DNA from 2 places in the Burkholderia ambifaria AMMD genome. Region 2 is predicted to be linked to the other one. Evidence: predicted binding sites of a transcription regulator. Region 2 holds the regulator's gene; the other holds the start of a gene.
What was found. Region 2 encodes LexA, which represses DNA repair genes until DNA is damaged. Its sites were predicted from a motif close to ACTGTATNNNNATACAGT; they were not measured.

Region 1 (14,850 bases), on a different replicon from region 2:
TGGTGGTACACGCACGTGTGCGAGCTCGCGTTGCCGCGCGACTTGCGGCAGACCTGCGCGCCGCGGTGCGCGCAGCGGTTCACCCACGCGGACAGCGTGCCGTCCTCGGTGCGCGTGACGACGACCGGCGTATCGCCGACGAACGTGCTCTTGAAGTCGCCGGCCTTCGGGATTTCCGCTTCCAGCGCGACGAAGTTCCAAGTGGGCCCGCGGAAGATGCGTTCCTGCTCGCGATCGTAGACCGCGCGTGAGCTGAACACCTTATAGGGCACGCGCGAGCCGTCGTCGTGCGGAAAACGCACATCGGACGCGTCGTCACGCGCGGCGAATACGACGGGCGATTCTGTCTGCTCCATGTCGGACTCCTTGTGGTTCCGTTTCGTTGATTGCATGGCGCCCATTTTTGAAAAGCTAATATTCGCCGTCTATCCGGAAAGTGCGATTGCGGCGGCGCAATATCCACTTTCGGCGGATTTCTGCGCTAGCATGGCGACACACGCGACCCGCGCACGATCGCGACCCATTCGTCGGATCGAAGCGCGCGTCCACACCAAGGCCGATGCCCATGTCCCCAACGTCGTTCGAGCCGTATGCGCTGCGCGCGCACCGGCTGTTCGAATCCCGCGATCTCGACGAGACGCGCGAGCGGATCTCGCGCGTGATGCAGCCGCACGCGCTGCTGCCGAGCGGCCGCGTGCAAGGCGCGTCGCACATGGATTTCGTGCGGCTCGGCGGGCTCGGGATCGGCACCATCGCATTCGGCGACGCGATGCGCGTGCAGGTCGACGCGGTCGACGGCTATTACCTGCTGATGTTCTGCCTGTCCGGGCAGGCGGAAGTCCACGCGATGGGACGCCAGCTCGGCGTCGACGGGCAGACCGGCGTGCTGTGCGCGCCCGGCGAGCGCTTCGATGCGGTGCTGTCCGCCGACTGCGAGCAGTTCGTGCTGCGCATCGACGCGGCGACCGTCGGCTCGCTCACCGGCGACCCGCGCGCGACGCTCGACCCCGTGCTGCACATCAGCGACGCCGCGCTCGCCGCGTGGCGCCAGCAGCTGATGCTCGTCGCCCGCTCGCCCGAACTGCTCGAACGCGCGAACGCCAATCCGCGCGTGGCGTCGCAGCTCGAGCACCTGCTGATCGACCTGCTGATCGAAGGCCACCCGCCGTCCGTGCTGCGGGCGTCGCACCGCGACCCGGCGCCGGGCTTCGTGCGGCGCGCGCAGGAGTTCGTGAACGCGCACTACGCGCAGCCGCTGCAGCTCGCGGATATCGTCCAGGCCGCCAACGTGCCGGAACGGACGCTGCGCGACGCCTTCCTGCAGTTCCGCGGGATGAGCCCGATGCAGTACCTGCGCGCGACGCGGCTCGACCATGCGCGGGAGTTGCTGCGCGGGTCGATGTCCGAGCGACGGATCGCCGATATCGCGCTCGATTGCGGGTTCACGCACCTCGGGCGGTTTGCGCTCGCGTATCGGGAGAAGTTCGGCGAATCGCCGTCGGAGACGCTCGACGGCAAGCGGTAGGGGGTGCAGGTGCACCGCTTTGTCGGCTGCCGAGTCGGTCGGGTTGTTGCCGTCAGGTCGTTGGGGTCGGCTTGCTGGCTCGCTTATTGGGCCGGCTGGCCGAGTCGGCTTGGTGGGTCGGCCTGCTGGGTCGGCTTGCTGGGTCCGCTTGCTAGGTCCGCTTGCTGGGTCGGCTGGGCTGGGCTGGGCTGGGCTGGGGCTGGGCTTTCGCGCTGGGCCGGCTTGCAGGCGCGCTGCCCGCCTGCGTCACCGGCGAACCACATCGCATCGCGACGCCGTCTCTGCCTTCGACCGGGCGCGCCAAAACCGACCGTTAGTTGCAGTCAACGTGCGAGCGGCACCGCCCTTACCCCACCGGCACGATCATCTCCCGAGCGATCGCACAGAACGCGCTCGTCGCCGCACTTTCGCCGTGCAGCCGGCGGCTCATGATGATCGGCGACGTCGCCGTCGGTTCCGGCAGCCGCCGGTAGACGACGCCCCTCACGCGCACGCCCTCCACGCTTTCCGGCACCAGCGACACACCCACCTGCGCGGCGACGAGCCCGAGCGCCGTCTGCAGCTCGCGCACCTCGTGAACGGCCGCCGGCACCAGCGCGCCGTCGCGCAGCGCGGACAGTTGCTGATCCGCGAAGCTTGGCCGCGGCGTGCTCGGATAGACGATCAGCGTCTCGTTCGCGATGTCCGCCAGCGTCAGCGGCCGTTCCGGATCCGCGAGCGGATGCCCGACCGGCAGCGCCGCGATCAGCTTTTCCTCGATCAGCGCCTCGCGCACGAGCTGGTCGTCGTCGAAGCGCAGGCGGCCGAACCCGACGTCGATCCGCCCGCCCTTCAGCGCGCCGAGCTGTTCGAGCGTGAACATTTCGATCAGCGACAGCTCGACGTTCGGCTGCGCCTCGCGAAACGCGCGGATCACGTCCGGCAGCGCGCCATAGAGCGTCGACGGCACGAAGCCGATCACGATCCGCTCCGACAACTGCGCGAGCCGCCGCGTCAGCGGCCCGAGCTCGTCGGCCTGCTCGACGACGCGCTTCGCCTGCGCGTAGAACACGCGTCCCGCGTCGGTCAGTTTCAGCGGCCGCGCCCCGCGCTCGAACAGCGGCAACCCGAGCTCGTCCTCGACCGCCTGAAGCTGGCGGCTCAGCGGCGGCTGCGTCATGTGCAGCCGCTCCGCCGCCCGCGTGATGTTCATTTCCTCCGCGACCGCGATGAAGTACCGGAGCTGACGCAATTCCATTTCATGCCTCAAAGGTATGGAAGTAGTCGGAAAGAGTGTTGGACGACGCCGGGCGGGAATTCCTACCATGTGCACCAACAGGAGGAATCGCATGATAGCAACTGCCGCCACCATCGAGCGCATCGACACGCTGCTCGTTGACGTGCCAACGATCAGGCCCCACAAACTGTCGGTCGCCACGATGAATTGCCAGACCCTCGTGCTGGTCCGCGTTCGATGCACGGACGGTATCGAAGGCGTCGGCGAGGCGACGACGATCGGCGGTCTCGCATATGGCGAGGAGAGCCCCGAGAGCATCAAGGTCAACATCGACACCTACTTCGCGCCGCTGCTGCAAGGCATGGACGCAACGCGTCCCGGCGCCGCGATGGCGCGTGCGCGCAAGCTGTTCCAGGGCAACCGGTTCGCGAAGTGCGCGATCGAAACCGCGCTGTTCGACGCGCAGGCGCGCCGCGTCGGCGTGCCGCTGTCGGAACTGTTCGGCGGCCGCACGACGGATGCGGTCGACGTCGCATGGACGCTCGCGAGCGGCGATACGCAGCGCGACATCGCGGAAGCCGAGGCGATGCTCGACGCGCGCCGCCATCGCGCATTCAAGCTGAAGATCGGCTCGAACGCGGTCGACGACGACGTTGCGCACGTGATCGCGATCAAGCGCGCACTCGGCGAGCGCGGCGACGTCCGCGTCGACGTGAACCAGGCATGGAGCGAAACCGATGCGATCCGGGCGGGCGCACGCCTCGCGGACGCCGGCGTGAGCCTCGTCGAACAGCCCATCGCGGCGACCAATCGCGCGGGGCTGAAACGCCTCACGCAGCTCGCGCGGATTCCGATCATGGCCGACGAAGCGCTGCACGGCCCCGTCGATGCGTTCGCGCTCGCGCAGGACCGCGCGGCCGACGTGTTCGCGGTGAAGATCGCGCAATCGGGCGGGCTACTCGGCGCGGCGAGCGTCGCATCGATCGCGTCGGCGGCTGGCATCGACCTGTACGGCGGCACGATGCTCGAGGGCGCGGCCGGCACGATGGCGTCCGCGCAGCTGTTCAGCACGTTCGGCTCGCTGAAATGGGGCACCGAGCTATTTGGCCCGCTGCTGCTCACCGAGGAGATTCTCGTCGAGCCGCTGCGCTACCAGGATTTCAAGCTGCACCTGCCGGCGACGCCCGGCCTCGGCATCACCTTCGACTGGGCTCGCATCGAACGGATGCGACGCGACGCCCGCTGATCCCCCACGACACGACTACCGAAACCGGAGACACAGATGAACAAGCAAGCCATCGACGCCCTGCTGAAGACCTTCGACGACGCCGCGGAAAAGCCCGGCAACCCGCGCGTGCGCGCGATCGTCAACCGGATCGTGAAGGACATCTGCTACACGATCGAGGACTTCGACGTGCAGCCGAGCGAATTCTGGACCGCGCTCAACTACCTGAACGAAGCCGGCCGTGAATTCGGGCTGATCGCCGCGGGCCTCGGCCTCGAGCGCTTCCTCGACGTGCGGATGGACGAGGCCGAGGAGAAGGCCGGCTTCCAGGGCGGCACGCCGCGCACAATCGAGGGGCCGCTGTATGTCGCGGGCGCACCGGAATCGGTCGGCCATGCGCGCCTCGACGACGGCACCGATCCGGGCCAGACGCTGATCATGCGCGGCCGGGTGCTCGGTCAGGACGGCGCGCCGATCGCGAACGCGCTCGTCGAGGTGTGGCACGCGAACCATCTCGGCAACTACTCGTACTTCGATCAATCGCAGCCCGCGTTCAATCTGCGGCGCTCGATCCGCACCGATGCCGATGGCCGCTACAGCTTCCGCAGCGTGCTGCCGGTCGGCTACAGCGTCCCGCCGGGCAGCAAGACCGAGCAGCTGCTCGACCAGCTCGGCCGCCACGGCCATCGTCCGGCGCACATCCACTTCTTCGTTTCCGCGGACGGATATCGTAAGCTGACGACGCAGATCAACATCGAAGGCGATCCGCACATCTGGGACGACTTCGCGTTCGCGACCCGCGAAGGGCTGATCCCGAAGATCAATCAGGCCGAGGGCGCGGAAGGCAAGCCGTATGGCGTCGACGGGCAGTTCGCGCTGATCGACTTCGATTTTTCGCTGCTCAAGGACAAGCAGGACGTGCCGGCGAGCGAAGTCGAGCGGGCGCGGGCGCAAGCCTGAGCGGCCGTCCGGTTCGACGCATCGATAACGCAAGGAGTACAGAATGCTGTTTCATGTGGAAATGACCGTCCGTCTGCCGGCGGACATGGATCCGGTCAAGGCGGCCACGCTGAAGGCCGAAGAGAAGGCGATGTGCCAGCGGTTGATGAACGAAGGAGTCTGGCGGCATCTGTGGCGGATCGCGGGGCAGTATGCGAACGTCAGCATTTTCGATGTCGAGAGCGTGCAGCAGCTGCATGACGTGCTGAGTCAGCTGCCGTTGTTTCCGTATATGGAGATGGAAGTGCGGGCGCTGTGCCGGCATCCTTCGTCCGTTCGGGACGACGATCGGTGAGTTGTGGGTGGGCCATGCCGCCGGGGGGCCGGCGGCATGGGCGGGAGGCTGATCGCCCCCCTCACTGCTCGTGCGCGAGGTGCGCCGCAAACCCCACCTTCTCCGGCGCGATCCCGGCCCTCAGCGTCAGCGCCGGAATCTCGTAGTCCCCGGCATTCTGCCGCCGGAACGGAATCGGCCGTGCGGTCCACAGTTCGTCGAGACGCTTGCCGAGCGCCGCGCGCGTTTCGTCGAAGCGCACGTCGTTCATCCGCCCCGTCCGGTAGATCACGAACGGCGGCAGCACGTCGAACCCCGGGTAATACAAAATCCCGTGCTGGATCGGAAACAGCACGTCGTCGATCGGCCCGTTGATGCCGCGCGCGCTGTAGTGCGACTCCCAGCCGCCCGTCGTGACGATCACCATCGCACGCTTGCCCGCCAGCGAGCCCTCGCCGTAACGGTCGCCCCAGTGCTGGTCGGAATGCTCGCCGACGCCGTACGCGAAGCCATACGCATACACACGCTCGACCCAGCCCTTCATGATCGCCGGCATCGAGAACCACCACAGCGGAAACTGCAGGATCACCGCGTCGGCCCACTTCAGCTTCTCCTGTTCGCGCGCGATGTCGTCGCGCTGCGTGCCCGTCTCGAACGCACGCTTCGAATCGAGCGCGGGATCGAAGCGCGCGTCGGGCGCACGGTCGGTCACGTCATGCGCGTCGAACGCGGCCTTCCAGTTCATCGCGTACAGATCGGTCACCTGCACGGCATGGCCCGCTGCTTCGAGATGCTCGACCGCGAAGTCCCGCAACGCGCCGTTCAGCGAACGCGGTTCGGGATGGGCATAGACGATCAGCACATTCATGTTCACTACTCCGTTGATTGAATGACTGCAGGATGCCGTCGCCAACGGTATATTGGAAATGAATTCCCGATATTCCAGGTATAGCCTTGAACAATCTCAGACGACTGGACCTGAACCTGCTAGTCACGCTCGACGTGCTGCTCGCCGAGCACAACGTCACGCGGGCGGCTGAAAAACTGAACATGTCGCAGCCGTCGGTCAGCGTGCAGTTGCAGAAACTGCGCGACCTGTTCGGCGATCCGCTGCTGCTGCCGGGGCCGCGCGGGATGCGGCCGACCGCTCGCGCCGAGACGCTGCGCGAGCCGTTGCGGGACGCGCTCGACGCACTCGAACGGGCAGTGCTGACGGCCACGCCGTTCGATCCGGCGACCGCGACGAACACGTGGCGCGTGGCCGCGACCGACTACGGCGAATCGACGATCGTGCTGCCCGCGCTGAACACGCTGCGCTCGGCCGCCCCCGCTACGCGACTCGCCGTCGTCGAACTCGCGCCGCCGCGCATCGAGCAGGACGCGGAGCGCAACGGCATCGACCTGGCGTTCCATACGAGCGAAGGGTCGCCGGAAGGGATGCGGCGCCTGCCGCTGTTCGTCGAGCGATACGTGCTCGTCGGTCGTGCCGGTCATCCGAAGCTGAAACGGCGCCCGACGCTCGCGCAGTTCAGCACGCTGGAACACGTGATCGTGTCGCCCGACGGCGGCGGCTTCTTCGGCGTGACGGACGAAGTGCTCGCAAAAGCGGGCGCTGCGCGGCGTGTCGTGCTGTCGGTTCCGCATTTCCTGTTCGTGATGTCGGCCGTCGCCAGCACCGATCTCGTCGCGATGCTGCCCGAGCGGCTGGTCCGCAACATACCCGCATTACGCGTCGTGGAAGCGCCGGTCGAAGTCCCCGGCTATGAGATGTCGATGCTGTGGCACGAACGCGTGCATCGCGATCCCGCGCATCGATGGCTGCGCGAGACGATCGCCGCGTCGGTGTGAATCTTTCGCGGTACGGACGCAACCGCACCTTCCCCGTCGTCCGAAACGGGCCGCGGCACACGTGCATTCATTCAGCACTTGAAACCGCCTCGAACACTGTATATATTTACAGTGCTTTTGCACCATTTGACCCGAATTCCGTCACCCATGACGGACGGACTTTTGTGAGGCGACCATGTTTCAGTCATCCGCATTCGATCCCGAGCAACCCGGCTTCAACCCCGGCCACTTCGAGCGCGCCGCGCAGCGCGCGGTCGTCGATCTGCAGCGTGTCGTCGGCGGCCCTGCGCAGCGCGCGCTCGGCCTGCGACGCCGCACGCATCCGGCCGCCGTCCGCACGATGAGCTGGCAGGCGCTGCTGAACGTCGAGGAACTCGCGTTCTCGAACGCCGGTTTCCTGAGCCGCAACGATCCGACCGTCGTCGACGCGTTCATCCGTCTGCGCGACAGCCGACTGGTCGCGGCGGACGTCGAGGAGCCGGTCGACTGGCGTCGCGACGACGACGACCTGCCGGCCGTCTACCTGATCGTCAAGGCGATGCTGGAAGCGGAAGAAGAGGAACGGGCCGAAGCGGCCTGATACACGCGGGCCGGTGGCGGATGGCCGTGTGTGGGGATCCCGCCGCGTGGTGACGCGGCACATCGGTTCGACGTGCTCAACCGCCCTGTGGAATCACGGAGCGGAGAACCGCGAGCCGTCGCGCAGGCAAACCACCGCCGCGCGACGCACGCCATCCCGAAACCCGAAACGATAGCCCGTCACAGCCGCGCGGCAAGCCGCGAACCCTGATCGATCGCACGCTTCGCATCGAGTTCGGCAGCCAGTTCCGCGCCGCCGATCAGATGCACCCGTCGTCCGGCCGCCTGCAGCGGCACCAGCAGCGCGCGCTGCGGTTCCTGCCCCGCGCACAGCACGATCGTGTCGGCTTCGATCAGTTCGTGATCGGTGCGCTGTTCGCCGTACGACACGTGCAACCCGCGCGCATCGATCAATTCGTAGTTCACGCCGCCGATCATCTTCACCTGCTTCATCTTCAGCGTCGCGCGGTGAATCCAGCCGGTCGTCTTGCCGAGCCCCTTGCCGAGCGGCGCGGCCTTGCGTTGCAGCAGCGTCACTTCGCGCGCGGGCGCCGCGACCTGCGCGCGCGTCACGCCGCCGCGCGTCGCGGCCGGATCGGTCACGCCCCACTCCGCTTTCCACTCTTCCAGATCGAGCGTCGGCGACGCGCCGTCCTGCACCAGATACTCGGCGACATCGAAGCCGATGCCGCCCGCGCCGATCACCGCGACACGCCGGCCGACCGGCTGCCTGCCGGCGAGCACGTCGATATAGCTGAGCACGTTCGGCCCGTCCTGCCCGGGAATCTTCGGGTCGCGCGGCGCCACGCCGGTGGCGAGCACGATCTCGTCATAGCCGCCCGCGATCAGGTCGCTCGCGGCGACGCGGCGGTTCAGGTGCAGGTTCACGCCGGTCAGCTCGACCTGCCGGCCGAAGTAACGCAGCGCTTCATCGAACTCTTCCTTGCCCGGGATCCGCTTCGCCATGTTGAACTGGCCGCCGATCTCCGCGGCCGCGTCGAACAGGTCGACGTGGTGGCCGCGCTGCGCGAGCACGGTCGAGCATGCGAGCCCGGCCGGCCCCGCGCCGACGACCGCGATGCGCTTCGGCTGCTGCACCCGCGCGTAGACCAGCTCCGTCTCGTGGCACGCGCGCGGGTTCAGCAGGCACGACGCGATCTTGTTCTTGAACGCGTGGTCGAGACACGCCTGGTTGCAGCCGATGCAGGTGTTGATCTCGTCGGCGCGGCCCTGCGCGGCCTTGACGACGAACTCGGCATCCGCAAGCAGCGGACGCGCCATCGACACCATGTCCGCGCAGCCGTCCGCGAGAATCTGCTCGGCCACTTCGGGCCGGTTGATCCGGTTGGTCGTCACGAGCGGGATGCCGACCTCGCCCTTCATCTTCCTGGTCACCCACGCAAACGCGCCGCGCGGCACCGACGTCGCGATCGTCGGCACGCGCGCCTCGTGCCAGCCGATCCCCGTGTTGATGATGGTCGCGCCCGCGCGCTCGACGGCCTTCGCAAGCTGCACGGTCTCGCTCCAGTCGCTGCCGTCCGGAATCAGGTCGAGCATCGACAGCCGGTAGATCAGGATGAAGTCGCGCCCGACCGCTTCGCGCGTGCGCTCGATGATCTCGATCGGCAGACGGATGCGGTTTTCATACGAGCCGCCCCACTGGTCGCCGCGCTTGTTCGTATGCATCGAGATGAACTGGTTGATCAGGTAGCCCTCGGAGCCCATGATCTCGACGCCGTCGTAGCCGGCCTCGCGCGCGAGCTGCGCGCAGCGGACGAACGCACGGATCTGCCGCTCGACGCCGCGCGCGCTGAGCTCATGCGGCGCGAACGGCGAGATCGGCGACTTGATCTTCGACGGCGCGACCGCGAACGGGTGGTAGCCGTAGCGGCCGGTATGCAGGATCTGCAGCGCGATCTTGCCGTCGTCCGCATGCACGGCGTCGGTGATCACGCGATGGCGCCGCGCGCCGGCGGACGTCATCAGCGTGCCGCCGAACGGCTTGGTCCAGCCGGCCACGTTCGGCGCGAAGCCGCCGGTCACGATCAGGCCGACGCCGCCGCGCGCCCGTTCGGCGAAATAGTCGGCGAGCCGCGGCAGCGTCTTGCGGCTGTCCTCGAGGCCCGTGTGCATCGAGCCCATCAGCACGCGATTCTTCAGCGTGGTGAAGCCAAGGTCGAGCGGTGCGAGCAGGTGCGGAAAGGGGGTCGTCATGATGAGTCTGCCGATAAGCGATGGGTGTCATCGTAGGCGCGCGCCGCCTTGAACGTGAGGGGGCAAACAGCCATAATGCTTGTCATTTTCGGCCAAATCGACATGACCTCCCCGTCACGCAAGGATCACCTCGGGCTTCGCCGGCCGACGATTCCGGTCGCCTATCCGCGCCTGCTGCTGCAGGCGCTGGCCGCACGCGGCGTCGATCTGGCCGCGGTGCGTGCCGGCACCGGGCTGCGCGACGCGGTATTGGCCGAACCGGACGCACGCGTCGCGCCATCTCAATGGGGCCGGCTCGTGCTGAATGCGATCGGGATCGGCGGCGATCCGGGCATCGGGCTCGCGTTCGGGCTGCTGCTGAAGCCGACCGTGCACGGCTTCCTCGGCTATGCGACGCTGACCGCGCGGGACATCCGCGACGCGCTGGTCGTCACGCAGCGCTACTTCCGGATGCGCAATCGCCAATATCGTCTGACCTACGCGGAGGACGAACACGGCGCAACGCTCGAACTGCACGGCGTGCAGGCGAGCCCCGTGCTGCAGCATCACGTGATGTTCGAGTTCGTGCTGACCGGGCTCGCGCAAAATATCTCGCAGTGGTCCGGGCGCGCGTCGCCGCCGATCGCGCTGCGCTTCGCGTGGCCGGAGCCCGGCTATTTCGCGCGTTATCGCGACCAGTTGCCGCCGGTCGAATTCGGCTGCGCGGCGAATGCGCTGTGGATCGCGCGCGACGTGCTCGACTGGCCGCTGCCGCTCGCCGATGAAGTCGCACACCGGCAGGCGCTCGTGCAGGTCGAGCGCGAGTATGCGCAGGTGCGTCAGGAGGAAGGCGATCTGGTCGAGCGCGTGCGCGCGGAGCTGGCGCGCACGGCCGGCGACTATTCGAGCCCGGAGGCGCTCGCCGACGCGCTGCTCGTGTCGACGCGCACGTTGCGGCGCCGGCTCGAGGAAGCCGGGTCGAGCTACCGGCAACTGCTCGACGAAGCGCGGTTTCGCGATGCGAAGCAGTTGCTCGCGGCCTCGGACCTCGACCTGAAGACGATCGCCGAGCGGCTGCAATTCACCGACCCGGCGAATTTCACGCGGGCGTTTCGACGGTGGGCCGGGCAGACGCCGAGTGCCTATCGGGAGGCGGCCGGCAATCCGGCACGCGAGTAAGCCGGAAGGTCAGCTGCCGACGTCGATCCGCGCGCCGCCATCGCCTTCGCGTGCCTCGATCCGCACTTCGCCCGTCGCCGCGACAATCGCGTCATACACGTCGTCCGTCACGCGGACCACCGGCACCGCGATCGCATAGAGTTCCGCCGCCACGATCGCGCCGATCGAGATGATCAGGTCGCGCTCCTTCAGCACGATCCCGACCGGCCCCGTACCGTTGCGCACCGCTTCCGCGAGCACGCTGCTGCTCGAACTCGAACCCTTCGCGTGCGGCATCACCATGATCCGGCCGGCCAGGCTTGCGCCGGCCTGCGGATGCCCGCAATCGACGATTCGCCCCACGCCCGAGTCGTAGCCGCCCCAGAAGCTGAGCGGCTTGTCGAGCACGACCGTGTTCGCGCATGCGCTGCCCGGCACGAGCGTGTCGCCCGTCAGCTGCCTCATCGTTGCGTCAGTCATCGAATCGCACCTTTCCCTCGAACGCGGAGCGCACGCACTCGCGCATGCTGCCGTACGCGACCGTCACGCCGATGTTCGCGGGCGCATACGACGCCCACTTCCCCGAGTTGGTCATCACCAGGCCCGACAGCTGTTTCATCACCGGCGTGATGTACGTGCAGGTGTCGACGACGATCTGGACGCCGCGCGCGTCGAATTTGTCGGCAAGCCCGAGCTCGCCCAGCTCCCACAGGATGAAGCGGCTCGTGTTCACGTAGAAATCGCACTTCGGTTTGCCGTCGAACTGATCGAGCAGCGCGTCGAGCGTGCGGAATTCGGCCAGCGAAAAATGCGGCGTGCCGAGCGCGACCGCGACGAGCGCATCGCCGGCCGCGCCATGATTCAACGTGCGGCGGATCTCGTCGAGGTCGGCCATCGCGACATCGACCGTTCGCTGCGCGGCCTGCCCGTGCAACGCGGCGTCGAGCGTCGGCGCCTCGGGTGTGATGCCCACCGCATGGAACAGCGCGACGGCCCCGCTCGATGCGGCGGCCGCGCCGAGGGCCTTGAGTTCGTCTTCGGTGGTGTCCGCGGGCAGCCCGACGATCGCGGGGACGATCGCGCCCGCGATCCGGCCGATCAGCAACCCGAGCGCCGCGAAATAGATGTCGCGCGACGGCCGGTTGCCGAAGTCCGGCGCGTTGAATACGATCCGCGCCGCGCGATTCGATTCGACGTGCAGGCCCGCATACGGCGCACGCCCGGTGATCGCGGCGGCCAAGTCGAGAAAGTCGCCATAGCGGCTGGTACGCGCACCGAGCACCGAATTCGCGAACACGATTGCATTGGATTCGGCCCACGCGATCTGCTCGCCCACGCGCGGACGATTCTTCAGCTGATACGGCGCGCACGTGAAGCTCGATTCGCAGCCGAGCTGCAGATGCGCCTCCATCAGCCGCCGGGCGTCACGCTCGATCGTGCGATCGCCGTGATACAGCTCGGGATGGATCAGGTCGAGCGACCCGACGTTCAGCGTGGTCGGCACCGCGACGCGCGCGCCGGTGTCGACGAAATACTCGACGAAGTCGAGGCTCGTCTGGCCGTGGTAAAGGCAGCCGTCGATATGCGCGGACGTGATGTCGATCAGGTGCGGCGCCGACATGACCTCGGCCGTGCGCGTGACGATCCGCATCGCGCGTGCGACGCCGTCGCCGAATGCGCCGCGCAACATCGCGTCGTCGCGCTCGCTCAACTGCAGCATGGGGGTGCTCCTCGTGTCTCGTCCGGCGGGCCCGGATCGCTTTTGTCATACTACCGCGCGTTGCGGCTATCGCTGCGCCGTCAGGCTGAACAACTCGTCGCGCAGCGCCTTGGCGCGGTCGCGGCCGAACTGCGTGTCGAACTCATCCTGCGCGGCCTGCCACGCGACTTTCGCCTGCGCATAGGTGCGCTCGCCGAGCTTCGTCAGGCTGAGCGCGTGCGCGCGGGCGTCATGCTCGGACGCGGCCGCGGCGACGAAGCCGTCGCGCTGCAGCGGCTTGAGCGCGCGCAACAGCGTGGTGCGGTCCATCACCAGCGTATCGGCAAGCTCGCTCATCACGAGGCCGGGCCGGCGCGACAGGTTCGCCATGATCGAGAACTGCGCGGGCGTGACACCGACCGGGGCCAGATGCCGCTCGTAGAGTTGCGTGACGAAGCGCGCTGCCTGACGCAGCGCGAGGCAATTGCAGGCCTGGGCGATCTGGATATCGTTCATGAACGGCAATTTATATGTGCATATGCATAAAGTCAATGTACACTCCGCCGTAACATGGCCGGGCAGGCCGCTTTCACTGCGCGCCGCCATCGCCGCGAGGAGACGAACATGGACTACATCGACAAGCTGCGGATCTTCCGGTCGGTGGTGGAAATGCGCAGCTTCACGCGCGCCGCCGACATGCACGGCCTCGCGCGGCCGGTCGTGTCGCGGGCGGTCGCGGATCTCGAGGCGCGCTTCGGCAGCCGCCTGCTGCACCGGACCACGCGCCAGGTCTCGCTGACCGAAACCGCCGAGCGCATCTACGAGCGCTGCGCGGCCGTGCTCGACGAACTCGACTCGCTGGAAGCGCAGGCGCAGTCGCACACGCGCGAGCCCGAGGGGCTGCTGCGCCTGGTCGCGCACACGACGGCCGCGCTGAACCGGCTCGTGCCGCTGATCGCCGGCTTCAAGGCCGCGCATCCGAAGGTGCGCCTCGACGTCACGCTGACCGAGCGCCCGGTCGACCTCGTCGGCGAAGGCTACGACATCGGCATCGTCGTGCCGTACATGCTGACGAGCGAGACGACCGTGGTGCGCCTGGTCGAACGCATTCCGGTGGTGATCGTCGCGACGCCCGCGTATCTGCGCGCGCATCCGCGTCCCGAGACGCCGGCCGCGCTCGCCGAGCATGCGTTCGTGCCGCTGTCGCCGTCGCTGCGCCGGCCCGCGCTGTCGTTCCGCGTCGACGGCGACACGCTGACCGTGCCGTTGAGCTTCGACGTCTCGTCGAACAGCCCCGTCTTCAACCGTGAAATGGTGATGCACGACTTCGGCATCGGCGTCGTGCCGAGAACGCTCGTCGAGGCCGAACTCGCGTCGGGCGCCCTCGTGCAGTTGCTGGAAGACGCCGATCTGGTCGACGCGTTCGTGGAGATCAAGCTCGCTTACGCAAACCGCGCGCTGCTGCCCGCGAAGGTCAAGGCGTTCATCGACTACACGGCCGCGTACTGCGACCACGACGGCCGGATTGTTCCCGCCGCCGCGTGATCCGGCGCGAAAACGCGCCGTCCGGCCGCCGATTGGTACAGCCACGACACCAATCTGATCCCGCGCCGCCGCTCGCTTCAGCCCGCCTCGCCACCTAATATGTGCACATGCACACGACCACCCTCACCGATGACGATTGCTTCGCGATCCGGCAGGCCGCGCGGCGTATCTCGCAGTTCTACGAACGCTATCTGTCGCGGGCGGGCGTCACGCCGTCGCAGTACAGCATTCTCGCGCTGCTGCGGGAGCGCCCGGGCCTGACGATGGCGACGCTGTCGGCGGTGCTGGTGATCGAGCGCACGGCGCTCCTGCGCGCGCTCAAGCCGCTGATCGGCGCGGCGCTCGTCACGGGCCGGATGGAGCCGCGTTGCCGCCGCCAGACGTTCGCGCTGACCGAGCACGGCGAAGCCAGGATCGCCGACGCGCATGTGCACTGGCTCGCCGCGCAGCAAGCGTTCGAGCAGCGGTTCGGGTCGGCCCAGGCGGCCCGCCTCAGAGACGAATTGTTTCGGATTACGCACAACCTGCCGGAGCGCTAGCCTCTTTCCCGATCGATGCGACGTCGTCGATCGTTTTGATAAGTGCATAT
Region 2 (14,850 bases):
GCCGGCGAGCGTTTCGCCCGGCAGCGGCAGCCGCGGCGCCCGCACGACGAGATCCATGTTGAGGCTGCCGACCACCGTCACGCGGCCGGCGCCCGTCGTGCGCGCCGTCATGCGCGAGCGCCGGGCGCGGCCGGCTCGCGGTAGATCGCCGTGGATTCGCGCAGCACGAGGCGCGGCGACACGACGCGGCGACGGCTCGGCGCAGCGGTCGAGCCGCCGCCGATCCGCTCGATCAGCGTCTGCGCGGCCATTTCGCCGAGCGCGCGCACCGACTGGCCGACCGTCGACAGTGCCGGATACGTGTAGCGGGAGAATTCGATGTCGTCGAAGCCGATGATCGAGCAGTCGTCCGGCACGCGCAATCCGCGCTCGGCCGCCGCGCGCAGCGCACCGACGCCCATCAGGTCGTTGCCCGCGAAAATCGCGCTCGGATGCACCGACTCGAACAGCCGCGACGCCGCGTGATAGCCGCCGAGGCACGAGAAATCGCTTTCCGCGATCGCGCCCGGCACGATGTCGATCCCGCGCTCGGCCATCGCGCGGATGAAGCCGTGCACGCGCATCGCGCTGACGGCCGTGTCGGTCGGCCCGGTGATGCAGCCGATCTTCGCGTGCCCGAGTTCGAGCAGGTGGCGCGTCGCCAGATACGCGCCGCGTTCGTGATCGATCTGCACGAGGTCGGCCGCGAGCCCCTCGATGTTGCGGTCGACGACGACGAGCGGCGCATGCGCGTGCGCGAGCGTCTGCGCGAGCACCGCGTCCTCGCCGGCCGATGCGACGATCAGCCCGTCGATGCGCTTTTCCTGCAGCACGCGCAAGTAGTTGCGCTGCTTCACGGGATCGTCGTCCGAGTTGCAGAAGAACACGCAATAGCCGTTGGCCGCGCACTGATCCTCGATGCCGCGCGCAAGCTCCGCGAAGTACGGATTCGTACTGTTCGGCACGACGAGTCCGATGGTCGCCGTCGAACGCGCCTTGAGCGAGCGCGCCACGGCCGACGGCACGTAATTCAGCTCACGGATCGCGCCCTCGACCTTCGCACGCACGTCCGCGGACACCGGCCGCGAATTGTTCACCACGTGCGACACGGTCGTAAACGACACGCCCGCCATGGCCGCCACATCCTTGATCGTCGCCATTTCCCGTTTCTCTCTGGTCTGCTTTCTGTGTAGTTCTTACCGGGCGCGGGCGCGCCGGCTGCGATACGTATCGAGCACGACCGCCACCACGATCACCGCCCCGGTGATGATCCGTTTGGTCGGCTCGTTCGCGCCGATCTGCGCCAACCCAGCGGCCAGCACGGAGATGATCAACACGCCGAAGAACGTGCTGATCACCGAGCCGCGCCCGCCCATCAGGCTCGTGCCGCCGATCACGACGGCCGCGATCACCTGCAGTTCGAGGCCCGCGCCCGCGTTCGGATCGGCGGCCTCGAGCCGCGAGATCTGGAACAGCGACGCGAGCCCGGCGAGCGCGCCCATCAATGCGAATACGAGGATTTTATACGGCCGCGGGTTAACCCCGGCGAGCCGCACGGCTTCCTCGTTCGTACCGATCCCGACGAGATAGCGCCCGAACACGGTACGCGTGAGCACGAACTGTGCCGCGATCATCACCGCGACCGCGATCAGGAACGCCGGCGAGATGCCGAGCGCGATCGGGTTCGACAGGAAATCGAACGCGTCGCCGATGTAGGCCGTGCGCGAATTCGTCAGCTGATAAGCGACGCCGCGCGCGGCCTCGAGCACGCCGAGCGACACGATGAACGACGGAATCCGCCAGCCCACCGTGATCGCCCCGGTCAGCGAGCCGGTCGCGGTCGCGACCGCGATCCCGATCAGCGCGGCCGGCAGCGGCCCCCACTGCCATTTCAGCGCGGCCACGCTGACCATCGACGCGGCCAGCGCGAGCACCGAGCCAACCGACAGGTCGATGCCGGCGATGATCAGCACGAAGGTCATCCCGACCGACATCACGACGAGATCGGGGATCTGGTTCGCGATCGTACTGAACGTATCGTAGGTCAGGAAATGCGAGCTCAGCGCCGAAAACAGCGCGATCATCGCGGCGAGCGCACCGGCGAGCCCGAGATAGTTCGACAGGCCGAGCCGCGTGCCGGACAGCGTGCGCGCGCGGCGCTCCGTCACGTCCTGCTGCGCGCCTGCGTCGCTCGGGGATACGGGAGGCTGGGTCATTGCTGTCGTCCTGTGGTCGAAGTGCCGGAAGCCGCGCGCGGCGCCGCTTGCGCATCCAGGTGGCGCGCGCCTTCCGGCAGCGCGTCGCGGCCGAAGCCGGCGAACGCCGCGGCCAGCAGCGCATCCTGGGTCCAGTTGCCGCGTTCGAACACGGCGGTCATGCGGCCGGCCGACATCACGCCGATCCGGTCGCAGATCAGCATCAGCTCGCGCAAGTCGCTCGAGACGACCACCAGCGCGCGGCCGTCGCGCGCGAGCGCGCCCATCAGCGTATAGATCTCGAATTTGGCGCCGACGTCGATTCCGCGGGTCGGCTCATCGAACAGCAGCACGCCCATGTCGCGCGCGAGCCAGCGGCCGATCACGACCTTCTGCTGGTTGCCGCCCGACAGTTCGCCGACCGGCTGTGCTGCGCCGTGCGTGCGGATCCGCAACGCGTCGATCTGCTGCTCGGCGAGCGCCGTTTCGCGCGCCGTATTGACGATGCCGCCGCGCGCGAGCTGCTCGAGCTGGCCGAGCGACACGTTCGACGTGACCGACTGCGACAGCAGCAGCCCTTCGCCCTTGCGGTCCTCGGTGATCAGCGCGATGCCGTGCCGCACCGCGTCGACGGGCGAAGCGATGCGCGCCGGCTTCAGCGGATCGCCGACCGAGATCATTCCGGCGTCCGGCGTATCCGCGCCGTAGATCAGCCGCAGCAATTCGGTGCGCCCCGCGCCGATCAGCCCCGAGATGCCGAAGATTTCGCCCGAGCGCACTTCGAGCGACACGTCCTGCACGGCCGTGCCGCGCGTCATGCCCGACACGGCGAGTCGCGGCGCGCCGATTCGGCGCGGACCGAGATCGATGTGCTCGCCGATCTCGCGCCCGACCATCAGCGTGACGAGCCCGTCGGACGTCGTCGCGGCCATGTCGCCGACATGCACGAGCCGGCCGTCGCGCAGCACCGCGACGCGCTCGGCGACGCGCGCGAGCTCGTCGAGCCGGTGCGAGATGTAGACGATCGCCACGCCGTGCGCCTTCAACCGGTCGATCTGCTCGAACAGCAGCTCGACCTCGCGTGCGGTCAGCATCGCGGTCGGCTCGTCGAGGATCAGCACGCGGCAGTCGCCGATCAGATTGCGCGCGATCTCGACCATCTGCTGGTGGCCGATGCCGAGCGCACCGACTGGCGTGTCGGGGTCGATCGCGTCGAGCCCGACACGCGCCATCGCCGCCTGCGCGTCGTCATGCAGCCGCGCGCGATCAATGATGCCGAAGCGTCGCGGCAGACGGTTCAGAAACAGGTTTTCGGCGACCGTCAGCGTCGGCAACAGGTTCAGCTCCTGCATCACCATGCGCACGCCGAGCGCTTCGGCCTGCGTGCGGCTCGCCGGCGCATAGGCCTGGCCGCCGAGCTGCATCGTGCCGGTCGTCGGGTCGACGAGCCCGCCGATGATCTTCGACAGCGTGCTCTTTCCGGCGCCGTTCTCGCCCGTCAGCGCGAGCGCCTCGCCCGGTGCGAGCGTCAGCGTGACGTCGGCGAGCACCGGTTCGGCGTAGGTCTTGCCCACGCCGGAGACGGACAGCACGGGAATGGCTGAACGGGAGGGTTGGAAGGTCGGTTCCATCGCGATCCTGATTGCGGCCGCGCGCACGCGACGCGCGGGTATGACGCTCACAAGTGCATGTGCATGCAGTGGCCGTGATCGCGCTCACTCCGTATAACGGCCGCCGGCCCGGATTCTTGAGGGCGGCGGCCGCGACGGGGCGGCGTTACTTCGTCACGAGATCCACCGGCGTCTCGACCACACCGGTCATGTCGGCCTGCTTGCGATGCTCGGCAATCGCCTTGAGCGCCGTGTCGATGCCGAACACGGCCTGCTTCGCCGCGTACTGGTCGGCGGTCGCGAGCACGCGGCCGTCCTTCAGCATCGGCTTGATCGCGTTGATGTTGTCGTAGCCGACCACGAACACCTTGCCCTGCTTGCCCGCGGCCCGCACCGCCGACACCGCGCCGATCGCCATGTTGTCGTTGCCGCACAGCAGCGCGCGCAGGTTCGGGTATTCGTTGAGCATCGCGGACGCGACCGCATTGCCCTTGTCGATCTCCCACTCGCCCGACTGCACCGACACGACCTTCATCCCGCCCGCCTTCATCGCATCCTGGAAGCCGGCCGTGCGCTGCTGCGCGTTGGTCGTCGTCGACACGCCTTCGAGGATACCGACCTGGTCGCCCGCCTTCAGCCGCTTCGCGAGGTAGTCGCCGATCTTGCGCGCGCCCTTGCGGTTGTCGGGGCCGACGAACGGCACGTTCAGGTTCTTCGACTTCAGCACGTCGGGGTCGAGCCGGTTGTCGATGTTCACGACGATGATGCCCGCGTCGACCGCCTTCTTCACGACCGGCACGAGCGCCTTCGAATCGGCCGGCGCGAGCACGATCGCATCGACCTTCGACACGATCATCTGCTCGACGATGCGGATCTGGTTCGCGGTGTCGGTCTCGTCCTTGATGCCGTTCGTGATCAGGTCGAACTGGCCGGCGTTGTGCTTCTGGTATTCCTTCGCGCCGGTTTCCATCGTCAGGAAGAACTCGTTGGCGAGCGACTTCATCACGAGCGCGACCTTCGGCTTGGCCCCCGCTTGCGCGTGGACGGCCGGTGCGGCGGCGACCGCGACGGCGGCAAGCGCGGCGGTCAGGAAACGACGGCGAAAGAGGACATTCATACACATCTCCTGGCGACTGGCCCGTGGGGCCGATTGGTGTCTGGTTGTTGTTTTAATGCGAGCAAACGTTTGCGCCCAATTACCCGGGCAGTGGCCATCGATGCTGCTTGTCGGTACCAAGGAATGGAAGCAGGCAGACGGCCGACTGCCTGGCGCGCGCTGTCGTCGACACGCCACCGCCGGCGGGAAGCCGGCGGAGTGAAAGCTATGCTGTACCGTTTCGGTTCGACGCGCAACCCGTCTGATCAATATTTAAGGGTTTATTCGGAGCACGCTGCGGCGCTTGCGGATTGCGGCGCGTTACATCGCATTCGACGGTGGCGCTTCGTTGCGATCGTGGACGAAACCGAGAAACCGTTTTCGGATTCGATGATGGGCCTTCGTCGGATCCGGCTTGTCCGTCGGCTTTGGTTTGCGTTTTCCACGTGTGCGCTGTTCCGGTTTCATTCGGCGCGATGCGATGGCGTTGCGATGGCGTTGCCGCCGCAGCAGGCTCGAGTCGGCTGCGGCAATGGCCGCGCAGCGCGCTGCCGACGCGGTTTGTCGATCCGCGTGCCGGCGCATTAAATCGTATCTTTGTGAAAAAGAGCGCGTCGCTCGAGAAGGTCGACGCGAGGCATGCGAATGTGCCGTCTTGTTGTTCTGTTTGATCGGCACATACGTGACGGTGGCCGCGCGTGGCAACGCGGATTGTCAGCGACGACGTCGATCGAAGGTTCGACACGTCGGCTCGCCATGACATGACGACGCGAAAACCACCGTCATGTCACCCATCGCGCAGCCCGTCCGGCGGGCGCTCGCCGCGCCCCCCGGGACACCGCCCCGCCGTCAGACCGTTTCGCGCAGCTGCGCGGCGATTTCCGCTTCGTTCAGTTGCGGCGCGAACATCTCGATCAGCCGGTACGCATACGCGCGCAGGAATGCGCCCTTGCGCAGCCCGACCCGCGTCGTGCTCGCCTCGAACAGGTGCTGCGTGTCGAGCGCGACGAGGCCGGTGTCGCGCTGCGGATCGAAGGCCATCGCCGCGACGACGCCGATCCCCATCCCGAGCTCGACGTAGGTCTTGATCACGTCCGCGTCGATCGCGGTCAGCACGACGTCGGGCACCGCGCCGGCCTGCGTGAACGCCTGGTCGATGTGCGAGCGGCCCGTGAAGTCCTGGTCATACGTGATGATCGGATACTCGGCGATTTCGTCGAGCGTCAGGTTCTCGCGGCCGACGAGCGGATGCCCCTTCGGCACGACCACCGTGTGGTGCCACGAATAGCACGGGAACGTCACGATGTCCGGATAGCGGTCGAGCGCCTCGGTCGAGATGCCGAGATCGGCTTCGCCATTGAGGATCATCTGCGCGATCTGCTGCGGGCTGCCCTGGCGCAGCGCGAGATGCACCTTCGGGAACACGTCGGTGAACTGCCGGATCACCTTCGGCAGCGCGTAGCGCGCCTGCGTGTGCGTGGTCGCGACGACGAGGTGGCCGCTGTCCTGGTCGGCGAACTGGCGCGCGACGCGGCGCAGGTTCTCGGCATCGAGCAGCATCCGCTCGATCAACTGGTGCACGGCCTTGCCGGGCTCCGTGAGCCCCGTGAGCCGCTTGCCGCGCCGGATGAAGATGTCGACGCCCAGTTCGTCCTCGAGATCCTTGATCTGCTTCGACACGCCCGACTGCGACGTGTACAGCACGTTCGCGACTTCCGTCAGATTCATGTTCTGCCGCACGGCTTCGCGCACGAAACGCAATTGCTGAAAATTCATGGGTATGCCTCTTAGGCTGTCGTTGTTCGAATGTCGCTCCGGAGCGGTATCCGCCCTCTTCTCTTTACCGGGTTCGGCGTCAGTGTGCGGGAAATACCCGCACCGCGCGCGGTACGGCCGTCGCACCGTCGCCGACCTGCAGCGCGAGCGCACGCCACGCGTCGCGATCGAGTTCCGCTTCGAGTGCGCCGCCCGTGCGCGCCTCGAGTTCGACCCGCACCGAGCCGCCGAGCGGGATCACGCGGCGCACGTCCACCGCGATGCCGTCGCGATGACCGTCGCCGGCCGGCCACAGCTGCAGGTCGTGCGGCCGCACGTACGCGTTCGCGGGGCCCGCGAAATCGGCATCGACCGCGATCGGGGCCGCCGCGCCCTCGGCGACGAAGCCACGGCCGGCGACGGTGCCCGGCAGGCGGTTCGCCGCGCCGAGAAATTCGTAGACGAACGCGCTTTGCGGATGATCGTAGACGTCCTGCGGGCTGCCGACCTGCTCCACGTGCCCGCGGTTCAGCACGACGATCCGGTCGGCCACTTCCAGCGCCTCTTCCTGGTCGTGCGTGACGAAGATCGTCGAAATGTGCAGATCGTCGTGCAGGCGCCGCAGCCAGCTACGCAGTTCCTTGCGCACCTTCGCGTCGAGCGCGCCGAACGGCTCGTCGAGCAGCAGCACCTTCGGCTCGACCGCGAGCGCGCGGGCGAGCGCGATCCGCTGGCGCTGGCCGCCCGACAGCTCGGACGGATAGCGCTGCGCGAGCCAGTCGAGCTGCACGAGCTTCAGCAGCTCGTGCACCTTGTCGCGGATCACGGCTTCCGACGGCCGCTCGCGGCGCGGTTTCACGCGCAGCCCGAACGCGACGTTCTCGAATACGGTCATGTGGCGAAACAGCGCGTAATGCTGGAACACGAAGCCGACCTGGCGATCGCGCGCGCCCACCGACGCGACGTCGAGCCCCTGCAGCACGACCTGGCCGGCGTCCGCGTGCTCGAGGCCCGCGATCACGCGCAGCAGCGTGGTCTTGCCGCAGCCGGACGGCCCGAGCAGCGCGACGAGCTCGCCCGCGGGGAAGTCGAGCGACACGTTGTCGAGGGCGGTGAAATCGCCGAAGCGCTTTTGAAGGTGACGGACGGTGATACCCATTCTGGTTGCCTCTTTACGATTTCGACGAAATGGCGGCGACGGGGCCGGCATGAGCGGGAACGTCATCGCGTGCGCCGGCCAGTTCGGCGGCGAGATGACGCTCGGCGAGCAGCTTCAGCGCGAGCGTGACGAGCGCGAGCAGCGCCAGCACCGACGCCACCGCGAACGCCGCCGCGAAGTTGTATTCGTTGTACAGGATCTCGACGTGCAGCGGCATCGTGTCGGTCACGCCGCGAATGTGGCCGGACACGACCGACACCGCACCGAACTCGCCCATCGCGCGCGCATTGCACAGGATCACGCCGTACAGCAGGCCCCACTTCACGTTCGGCAGCGTCACGCGCCGGAAGATCTGCCAGCCCGACGCACCGAGCACGCGCGCGGCCTCTTCCTCGTCGGTGCCCTGCGCCTGCATCAGCGGGATCAGCTCGCGCGCGACGAACGGGAACGTGACGAAGATCGTCGCGAGCACGATGCCCGGCACCGCGAAGATGATCTGCACGTCGTGGTCCTGCAGCCACGGCCCGAGCCAGCCCTGCGCGCCGAACAGCAGCACGTAGACGAGGCCCGAGATGACCGGCGACACGGAGAACGGCAGGTCGATCAGCGTGGTCAGCAATGCCTTGCCGCGAAATTCGAATTTCGCGATCGCCCACGACGCGCACACGCCGAACACGAGGTTCAGCGGCACCGCGATCACGGCGACCGTCAGCGTCAGCTTGATCGCCGACCATGCGTCCGGATCGGCGAGCGATTCGAGATAGAAGCCGACGCCCTTGCGCAGCGCCTCGAAGAACACCGCGGCGAGCGGCACGACGAGGAAGAACGCGAGGAACGCCAGCGCGATGCCCGTGAGCAGCCAGCGCACGACGCGCGACTCGCTGACGGGGTCGGGCCGTTTCGCGGCACGCGCGCGCGCGGCGGACGGGGTGTTCAGCACGGCACTGGACTCCTGGCTCATTGCTGGCCTCCCTGGACGGTCGCGGCAATGGTTGCGCTCGACGGCGCGGGGCCGCTCGCCCCCTTGCTCGTACGACGCTGCAGATACCACTGCAGCGTGTTGATCAGGAGCAGCATCAGGAACGACACGACCAGCATCACGACCGCCAGCGCGGTCGCGCCCGCATAGTCGTACTGCTCGAGCTTCGTGATGATCAGGAGCGACGTGATCTCGGATTTCATCGGCACGTTGCCGGCGATGAAGATCACCGACCCGTATTCGCCGAGCGCGCGCGCGAACGCCAGCGCGAAGCCGGTGAGCAGCGCCGGCAGCACGGCCGGCAACACGACGCGGCGGAACGTCAGCCAGCGCGATGCGCCGAGGCACGCGGCGGCCTCCTCCTGCTCGCGCTCGAAATCCTCGAGCACGGGCTGCACGGTGCGCACGACGAACGGCAGCCCGATGAAGGTCAGCGCCACCAGCACGCCGATGGGCGTGAACGCGATCTTGATGCCGAACGGCGCGAGATACTGGCCGACCCAGCCGTTGGTCGCATAGACGGCTGCCAGCGAAATGCCCGCGACCGACGTCGGCAACGCGAACGGCAGGTCGACGATCGCGTCGACGAGGCGCTTCAACGGGAACCGGTAGCGCACCAGCACCCACGCGACGAGAAAGCCGAACACGGCGTTGATCAATGCGCCGCCCAGGGCGGCGGAAAACGTCAGCCGGTACGACGCGAGTACGCGCGGCGACGTGACGGCGGTGACGAACTGGTCCCACGACAAAGTCGCGGTCTTCAGGAACGTGGCGGCGAGCGGGATCAGCACCACGAGGCTCAAATAGGCCACCGTGATGCCAAGCGTCACGCCGAAGCCGGGCAGCGCGCTCGGCTTGCGAAAGGTGTACGTCGTCATCGGATGCTCTTGCTGGGTCGATGCTGCTCATGGGTCCGACGCAAACGCCGGCGCGGGGAATCGCGCCGGCGGCCGTCGGGGATGCGGCGCGCTATCGTGGCGCACCGCTGTCGTTATGGGTTTGCTGCGTGGTGTTACTGTTCGCGTTACTGCGGCTTGTAGATCGAGTCGAACACGCCGCCGTCCGCGAAATGCGTCTTCTGCGCATTCGTCCAGCCGCCGAACGTGTCGTCGACCGTGTACAGCTTCAGCTTCGGGAACTGCTTCGTCAGCTCCGCCGGCACGTTCTTCGAACGCGGACGGTAGTAGTTGCGCGCCGCGATCTCCTGGCCCTGCGGGCTGTACAGGAAATTCAGGTAGGCCTCCGCCAGCTTGCGCGTGCCCTTCTTGTCGACCACCTTGTCGACCACCGCGACGGGCGGCTCGGCCAGGATGCTCACCGACGGCACGACGATCTCGAACTTGTCGGTGCCGAATTCCTTGATCGACAGGAACGCCTCGTTCTCCCACGCGATCAGCACGTCGCCGATCCCGCGCTGCACGAAGCTCGTCGTCGCGCCACGCGCGCCCGAATCGAGCACGCCTGCATTCTTGTAGAGCTTCGTCACGAATTCCTTCGCGCCCTGCTCGTTACCGCCCGGCTTGTGCACGGCATACGACCATGCGGCCAGGTAGTTCCAGCGCGCACCGCCCGAGGTCTTCGGGTTCGGCGTGACGATCGAGATGCCCGGCTTGGTCAGATCGTCCCAGTCCTTGATCCCTTTCGGGTTGCCCTTGCGCACGAGGAACACGATCGTCGACGTGTACGGCGATGCGTTGTCCGGCAGGCGCTTTTGCCAGTCCTTGTTCACCAGCCCCTTGTTGGCGAGCGCGTCGATGTCGTAGGCGAGCGCCAGCGTGACGACGTCGGCCTGCAGGCCGTCGAGTACCGAGCGCGCCTGCGCGCCCGAGCCGCCGTGCGACTGCTTGAAGTTGACCGTCTCGCCCGTCTTCGCCTTCCACGCCTTGCCGAACGCCTGGTTGAAGTCCTGATACAGCTCGCGCGTCGGGTCGTACGACACGTTCAGGAACGTCGTATCGGCCTGCGCATGCGTGACGACGCCCAACGCCGCCGCCGCGCCGAGCGCGAGTGTTGCAATCAGGCGGCCCGCTCCGCCCACCAGCCCCGTATTGCGCTTCGCCATCCTTGGTTCTCCAGTGTTGTCGATGTTGCGATGTCGGGCCAGTCTAGCGAACGGGTTACATGATTAAAAATAATCGTTCTTCATTTTTTAATACTCAAAAGTGCTAACGCAGACTGGGCGGACGGTTGCGGCAGACAAACCGGCGTCCGGACGTCGCGAAATCGCGGCGGAACCGGCGCGATCGCGTCGAACCTCAAGTAACACTTGAAATTCGCGAAGTACTGTATAAAAATACAGCTCACTGTCTATCCATACAGTTAAGCCATGACCAAACTCACCGCACGTCAGCAGCAAGTGTTCGACTTGATCCGCCGGGCGATCGAGCGCTCCGGTTTCCCGCCCACGCGCGCCGAGATCGCGGCCGAGCTGGGTTTCAGCTCGCCGAACGCGGCCGAGGAACACCTCCGTGCGCTGGCGCGCAAGGGCGTGATCGAGCTCGCCGCCGGCGCGTCGCGCGGCATTCGCCTGCTCGGCATCGAAGATGCGCCGCACCAGTTCACGCTGCCGCACGCCGGCCTGATGCAACTGTCGCTGCCGCTCGTCGGCCGGGTGGCGGCCGGTAGCCCGATCCTCGCGCAGGAGCACATCTCGCAGCATTACGCATGCGATCCCGCGCTCTTCACGAGCAAGCCCGACTACCTGCTGAAGGTGCGCGGCCTGTCGATGCGCGACGCCGGCATTCTCGACGGCGACCTCCTCGCCGTGCAGAAGCGCACGGAAGCGAAGGACGGCCAGATCATCGTCGCGCGTCTGGGCGACGACGTCACGGTCAAGCGCCTGATGCGCCGGCCCGGCGGCCTCGAGCTGATCGCCGAGAATCCGGATTACGAAAACATCTTCGTCAAGGCCGGCAGCGCGGAATTCGCGCTGGAAGGCATCGCCGTCGGGCTGATCCGCTCGGGCGAACTCTGACAATCGGTCTCGCTGAGGAGAACACCATGGAACGCCTTTCCCGTTTGCTGCCTTTCCGTCAATTCGGTCGCCTGCGTCACCTGCGCGGCCGCACGCCCTGTGCGCCGCTGTCCGCCGCGGCGCCCGTGGTGAGCCAAGAAGTCGCAGTTGAACGGCAGGCGTCGCTGCTGCCGTCGGCGCTTCCCGCATTCGCGCGGGTTTCGCTGAATGCCGGCCTGAATCACGCGGAACCGGCGCGCCGTGCGCCCGTGCGCGTCTATCACGGTCGGTCGCGGCTGATCATGGTGGGGACGATCGATGCCGTGTGCCGGATGATCGATCGCTGCATCGCCGAGGAACGATCGTCCACGCACGGCGGTCTCTGATTGCGGAACCTGTTCGCACCGGAGGCATCGTGACTGGATCTTCGGGCCGCGCGTGGCGGCTCAAGCCCGTGCTGATCGTCGTGCTGGCCGTCGCCATTCTGGCGGCGGTCGGCTATGCATACGCGTCGCCGTACGTCGCGCTAGGTCGCCTGAAATCGGCGATCGACGCGCGCGATTCGCAGGCGGTCAGCGAATATGTCGACTTTCCGTCGCTGCGCATCAGCCTGAAGCAGCAGGTCACGGAAGAGTTGATGCGCCGGATCGACGCGGTGAAGAAGGACAATCCGTTCGCGGTGATTGGCGCGCTGATCGGATCTGCGTTGATCGGCCCGCTGGTCGATGCGTATGCGACACCGGAAGGTGTGGCGGCGCTGATGAGCGGCATCCCGCCGCGCGGTAACCCGGGCGAGCGGCCCCCCGACTGGTCGGGGCCGCCGGCAGGCAATGCGCCCGCCAACGCACCGGCCGCGCCACCGGCCAATCCGGCTAGCGCACCCATGCCGGGCAGCAATGCCACCGCGTCGGCTGCATCGGCGCCGGCGTCTGCGCCCGCACCCACGCCCACGCCCGCGCCCGCCCCGGCGAGCCCGAGCGACGCGGGCCATCCGCAGCAAACGAGTGCCGGCTACCGGAATATCGATGAATTCGTCGTGACCTACCAGCGCAGCGCCGACGGCACGCGCTATGCGGCGGTCTTCCGCCGCTTCGGCCTGTTCTCGTGGAAGCTGTCCGCGATCGACCTGCACGCCTGAGCAATCGCAGTCGTCACGGTCGCGCTCGATGCCGCCGATGCGGCACTGCGCGCGACCGCGCCTGAATCGCAGGCCATCCGGCCGTTCACGCGATTGCTGCGTTACTTGCCGTTCGAGATGGCCGCTTCGCGTTCGCGCGCGATCTCGGCCTTTTGCTCTTCGGCCGACGAACACGCGACCAGAATGCTGCAGTTCACGCGATCGAGCAGTTGCGTGTTGCCCGACCCCATCCACCATCTCGACAACCCGCTACGGCACCGATGGCCGACGACGACGAGGTCGGCCTTCAACTCCGTCGCGAGATTCGCGATTTCGTCGATCGGATAGCCGAACGCGAAATGGCCTTCCGCCTGAACGCCGCGCTCGCGCAGCCAGTTCACGCCTTCTTGCAGGATCTCGCGCGCGGTTTCCTCGAAGCGGCCGCACGCGACGTCGGTCAGCAACCCGGCGCTTTGCGCGATGCTCGAGCGCATGTCGACGACCGACAGCAAATGCGTTTCCGCCTTCAGGTCCAGCGCGAGGTTGGCACCGCACCGCAATGCCTTGCGCCCCTCGAGCGTGCCGTCGTAGCACAGCAGAATCTTGTTGTAGCTAGCCATGAAACCTCCCTATCGCGACTACGTGCGCTATGCACTCATCATGGTGCGCCGCAATTGAGGACGCAAGGGATGGAAAACGCTGATTCGCCACGCGGGGCGCGCCGGCGATGATGCGGTGCACGATCCGTGCGCCGACGCACCATGCCGCACCGGCATGCGCTGAAGAGACGCAGCCGATGCACTAGAATGGCCCGTTCGTACCCTCGACGTGCGTTCGCCCCGGTCATGCTCATGTGACACGCATTCGCCCGATCCGTTCGCCGGCCCGGATGCCCAGTCAGCCAGCCGGCCGGCCGCGAAACGCGTCCGTGCCCGCTTACAACGACAAACTGCCCATGTCCGTTGCACCGATCGATTTCCGGAACGTTGAAAAGCGCTATGGCGACAAGCTCGTCGTCAACGACCTCTCCTTCCACGTGCAGGCCGGCGAATGCTACGGCCTGCTCGGGCCGAACGGCGCCGGCAAGACCACGACGCTGAAGATGCTGCTCGGCCTCGTGTATCCCGATGCCGGCGCCATTTCACTGTGCGGCGAGCCCGTTCCGACACGCGCGCGGCATGCGCGCCGGCGCGTCGGGGTCGTCCCGCAGTTCGACAATCTCGATCCGGACTTCACGGTCCGCGAAAACCTGCTCGTGTTCAGCCGCTATTTCGGGATGTCAGCGCAGGCCGCACGCGCGCTCGTGCAGCCGCTGCTCGAATTCGCGAAACTGGAAAACAAGGCCGATGCCAAGGTGGGCGAACTGTCGGGCGGGATGAAGCGGCGTCTGACGCTCGCCCGCGCGCTCGTCAACGATCCCGACGTGCTGGTGCTCGACGAACCGACCACAGGCCTCGATCCGCAGGCGCGGCACCTGATGTGGGAGCGGTTGCGCTCGCTGCTCGCGCGCGGCAAGACGATCCTGATCACCACGCATTTCATGGAGGAAGCCGAACGCCTGTGCGACCGGCTGTGCGTGATCGAGGAAGGCCGCAAGATCGCCGAAGGCGCGCCGCATGCGCTGATCGAATCCGAGATCGGCTGCGACGTGATCGAGATCTACGGGCCCGAGCCGGTCGCGTTGCGCGACGAGCTGGCGCCGTTCGCGAAGCACACCGAGATCAGCGGCGAAACGCTGTTCTGCTACGTGACCGATCCCGAGCCGCTCAGTGCGCGACTCAAGGGACGCACGGGGTTGCGCTATCTGCATCGTCCGGCCAATCTGGAAGACGTATTCCTGCGGCTCACGGGCCGCGAAATGCAGGACTGATCGATCATGGACGCACGCAACTATTCCGCCGCGGCCCCGTCCGCGCCGCCCCGCGAGTCACGCTTCGCGATCGCACTGCCCGCGAATGCGACCAACTGGATCGCCGTGTGGCGGCGCAACTACCTCGTGTGGCGCAA

Region 1: the regulator LexA is predicted to act here: its motif matches at 7,183-7,200, upstream of BAMB_RS27385 (DUF2471 family protein).

Annotation. Positions count from the first base shown of each region.
Region 1 is NC_008391.1:2,554,468-2,569,317, reverse strand. It holds gene andAc (anthranilate 1,2-dioxygenase large subunit AndAc) at 1-356, opposite strand, end outside; gene andR (anthranilate 1,2-dioxygenase regulatory protein AndR) at 566-1,525, shown strand; gene BAMB_RS27415 (LysR family transcriptional regulator) at 1,872-2,762, opposite strand; gene BAMB_RS27410 (muconate/chloromuconate family cycloisomerase) at 2,854-3,987, shown strand; gene catA (catechol 1,2-dioxygenase) at 4,024-4,926, shown strand; gene catC (muconolactone Delta-isomerase) at 4,970-5,260, shown strand; gene BAMB_RS27395 (NAD(P)H-dependent oxidoreductase) at 5,322-6,107, opposite strand; gene BAMB_RS27390 (LysR family transcriptional regulator) at 6,194-7,087, shown strand; gene BAMB_RS27385 (DUF2471 family protein) at 7,263-7,667, shown strand; gene BAMB_RS27380 (NADPH-dependent 2,4-dienoyl-CoA reductase) at 7,847-9,880, opposite strand; gene BAMB_RS27375 (AraC family transcriptional regulator) at 9,956-11,038, shown strand; gene BAMB_RS27370 (aconitase X swivel domain-containing protein) at 11,048-11,497, opposite strand; gene BAMB_RS27365 (aconitase X) at 11,490-12,737, opposite strand; gene BAMB_RS27360 (MarR family winged helix-turn-helix transcriptional regulator) at 12,804-13,232, opposite strand; gene BAMB_RS27355 (LysR family transcriptional regulator) at 13,341-14,261, shown strand; gene BAMB_RS27350 (MarR family winged helix-turn-helix transcriptional regulator) at 14,369-14,800, shown strand.
Region 2 is NC_008390.1:1,636,431-1,651,280, reverse strand. It holds gene rbsK (ribokinase) at 1-111, opposite strand, end outside; gene BAMB_RS07630 (LacI family DNA-binding transcriptional regulator) at 108-1,139, opposite strand; gene BAMB_RS07625 (ABC transporter permease) at 1,176-2,195, opposite strand; gene BAMB_RS07620 (sugar ABC transporter ATP-binding protein) at 2,192-3,805, opposite strand; gene BAMB_RS07615 (sugar ABC transporter substrate-binding protein) at 3,951-4,901, opposite strand; gene BAMB_RS35215 (hypothetical protein) at 5,109-5,468, shown strand; gene BAMB_RS07605 (CysB family HTH-type transcriptional regulator) at 5,730-6,656, opposite strand; gene BAMB_RS07600 (sulfate/molybdate ABC transporter ATP-binding protein) at 6,736-7,794, opposite strand; gene cysW (sulfate ABC transporter permease subunit CysW) at 7,808-8,755, opposite strand; gene cysT (sulfate ABC transporter permease subunit CysT) at 8,752-9,651, opposite strand; gene BAMB_RS07585 (sulfate ABC transporter substrate-binding protein) at 9,798-10,835, opposite strand; gene lexA (transcriptional repressor LexA) at 11,100-11,747, shown strand; gene BAMB_RS07575 (hypothetical protein) at 11,774-12,112, shown strand; gene BAMB_RS07570 (DUF2939 domain-containing protein) at 12,142-12,864, shown strand; gene BAMB_RS07565 (universal stress protein) at 12,966-13,463, opposite strand; gene nodI (nodulation factor ABC transporter ATP-binding protein NodI) at 13,799-14,713, shown strand; gene BAMB_RS07555 (ABC transporter permease) at 14,720-14,850, shown strand, end outside.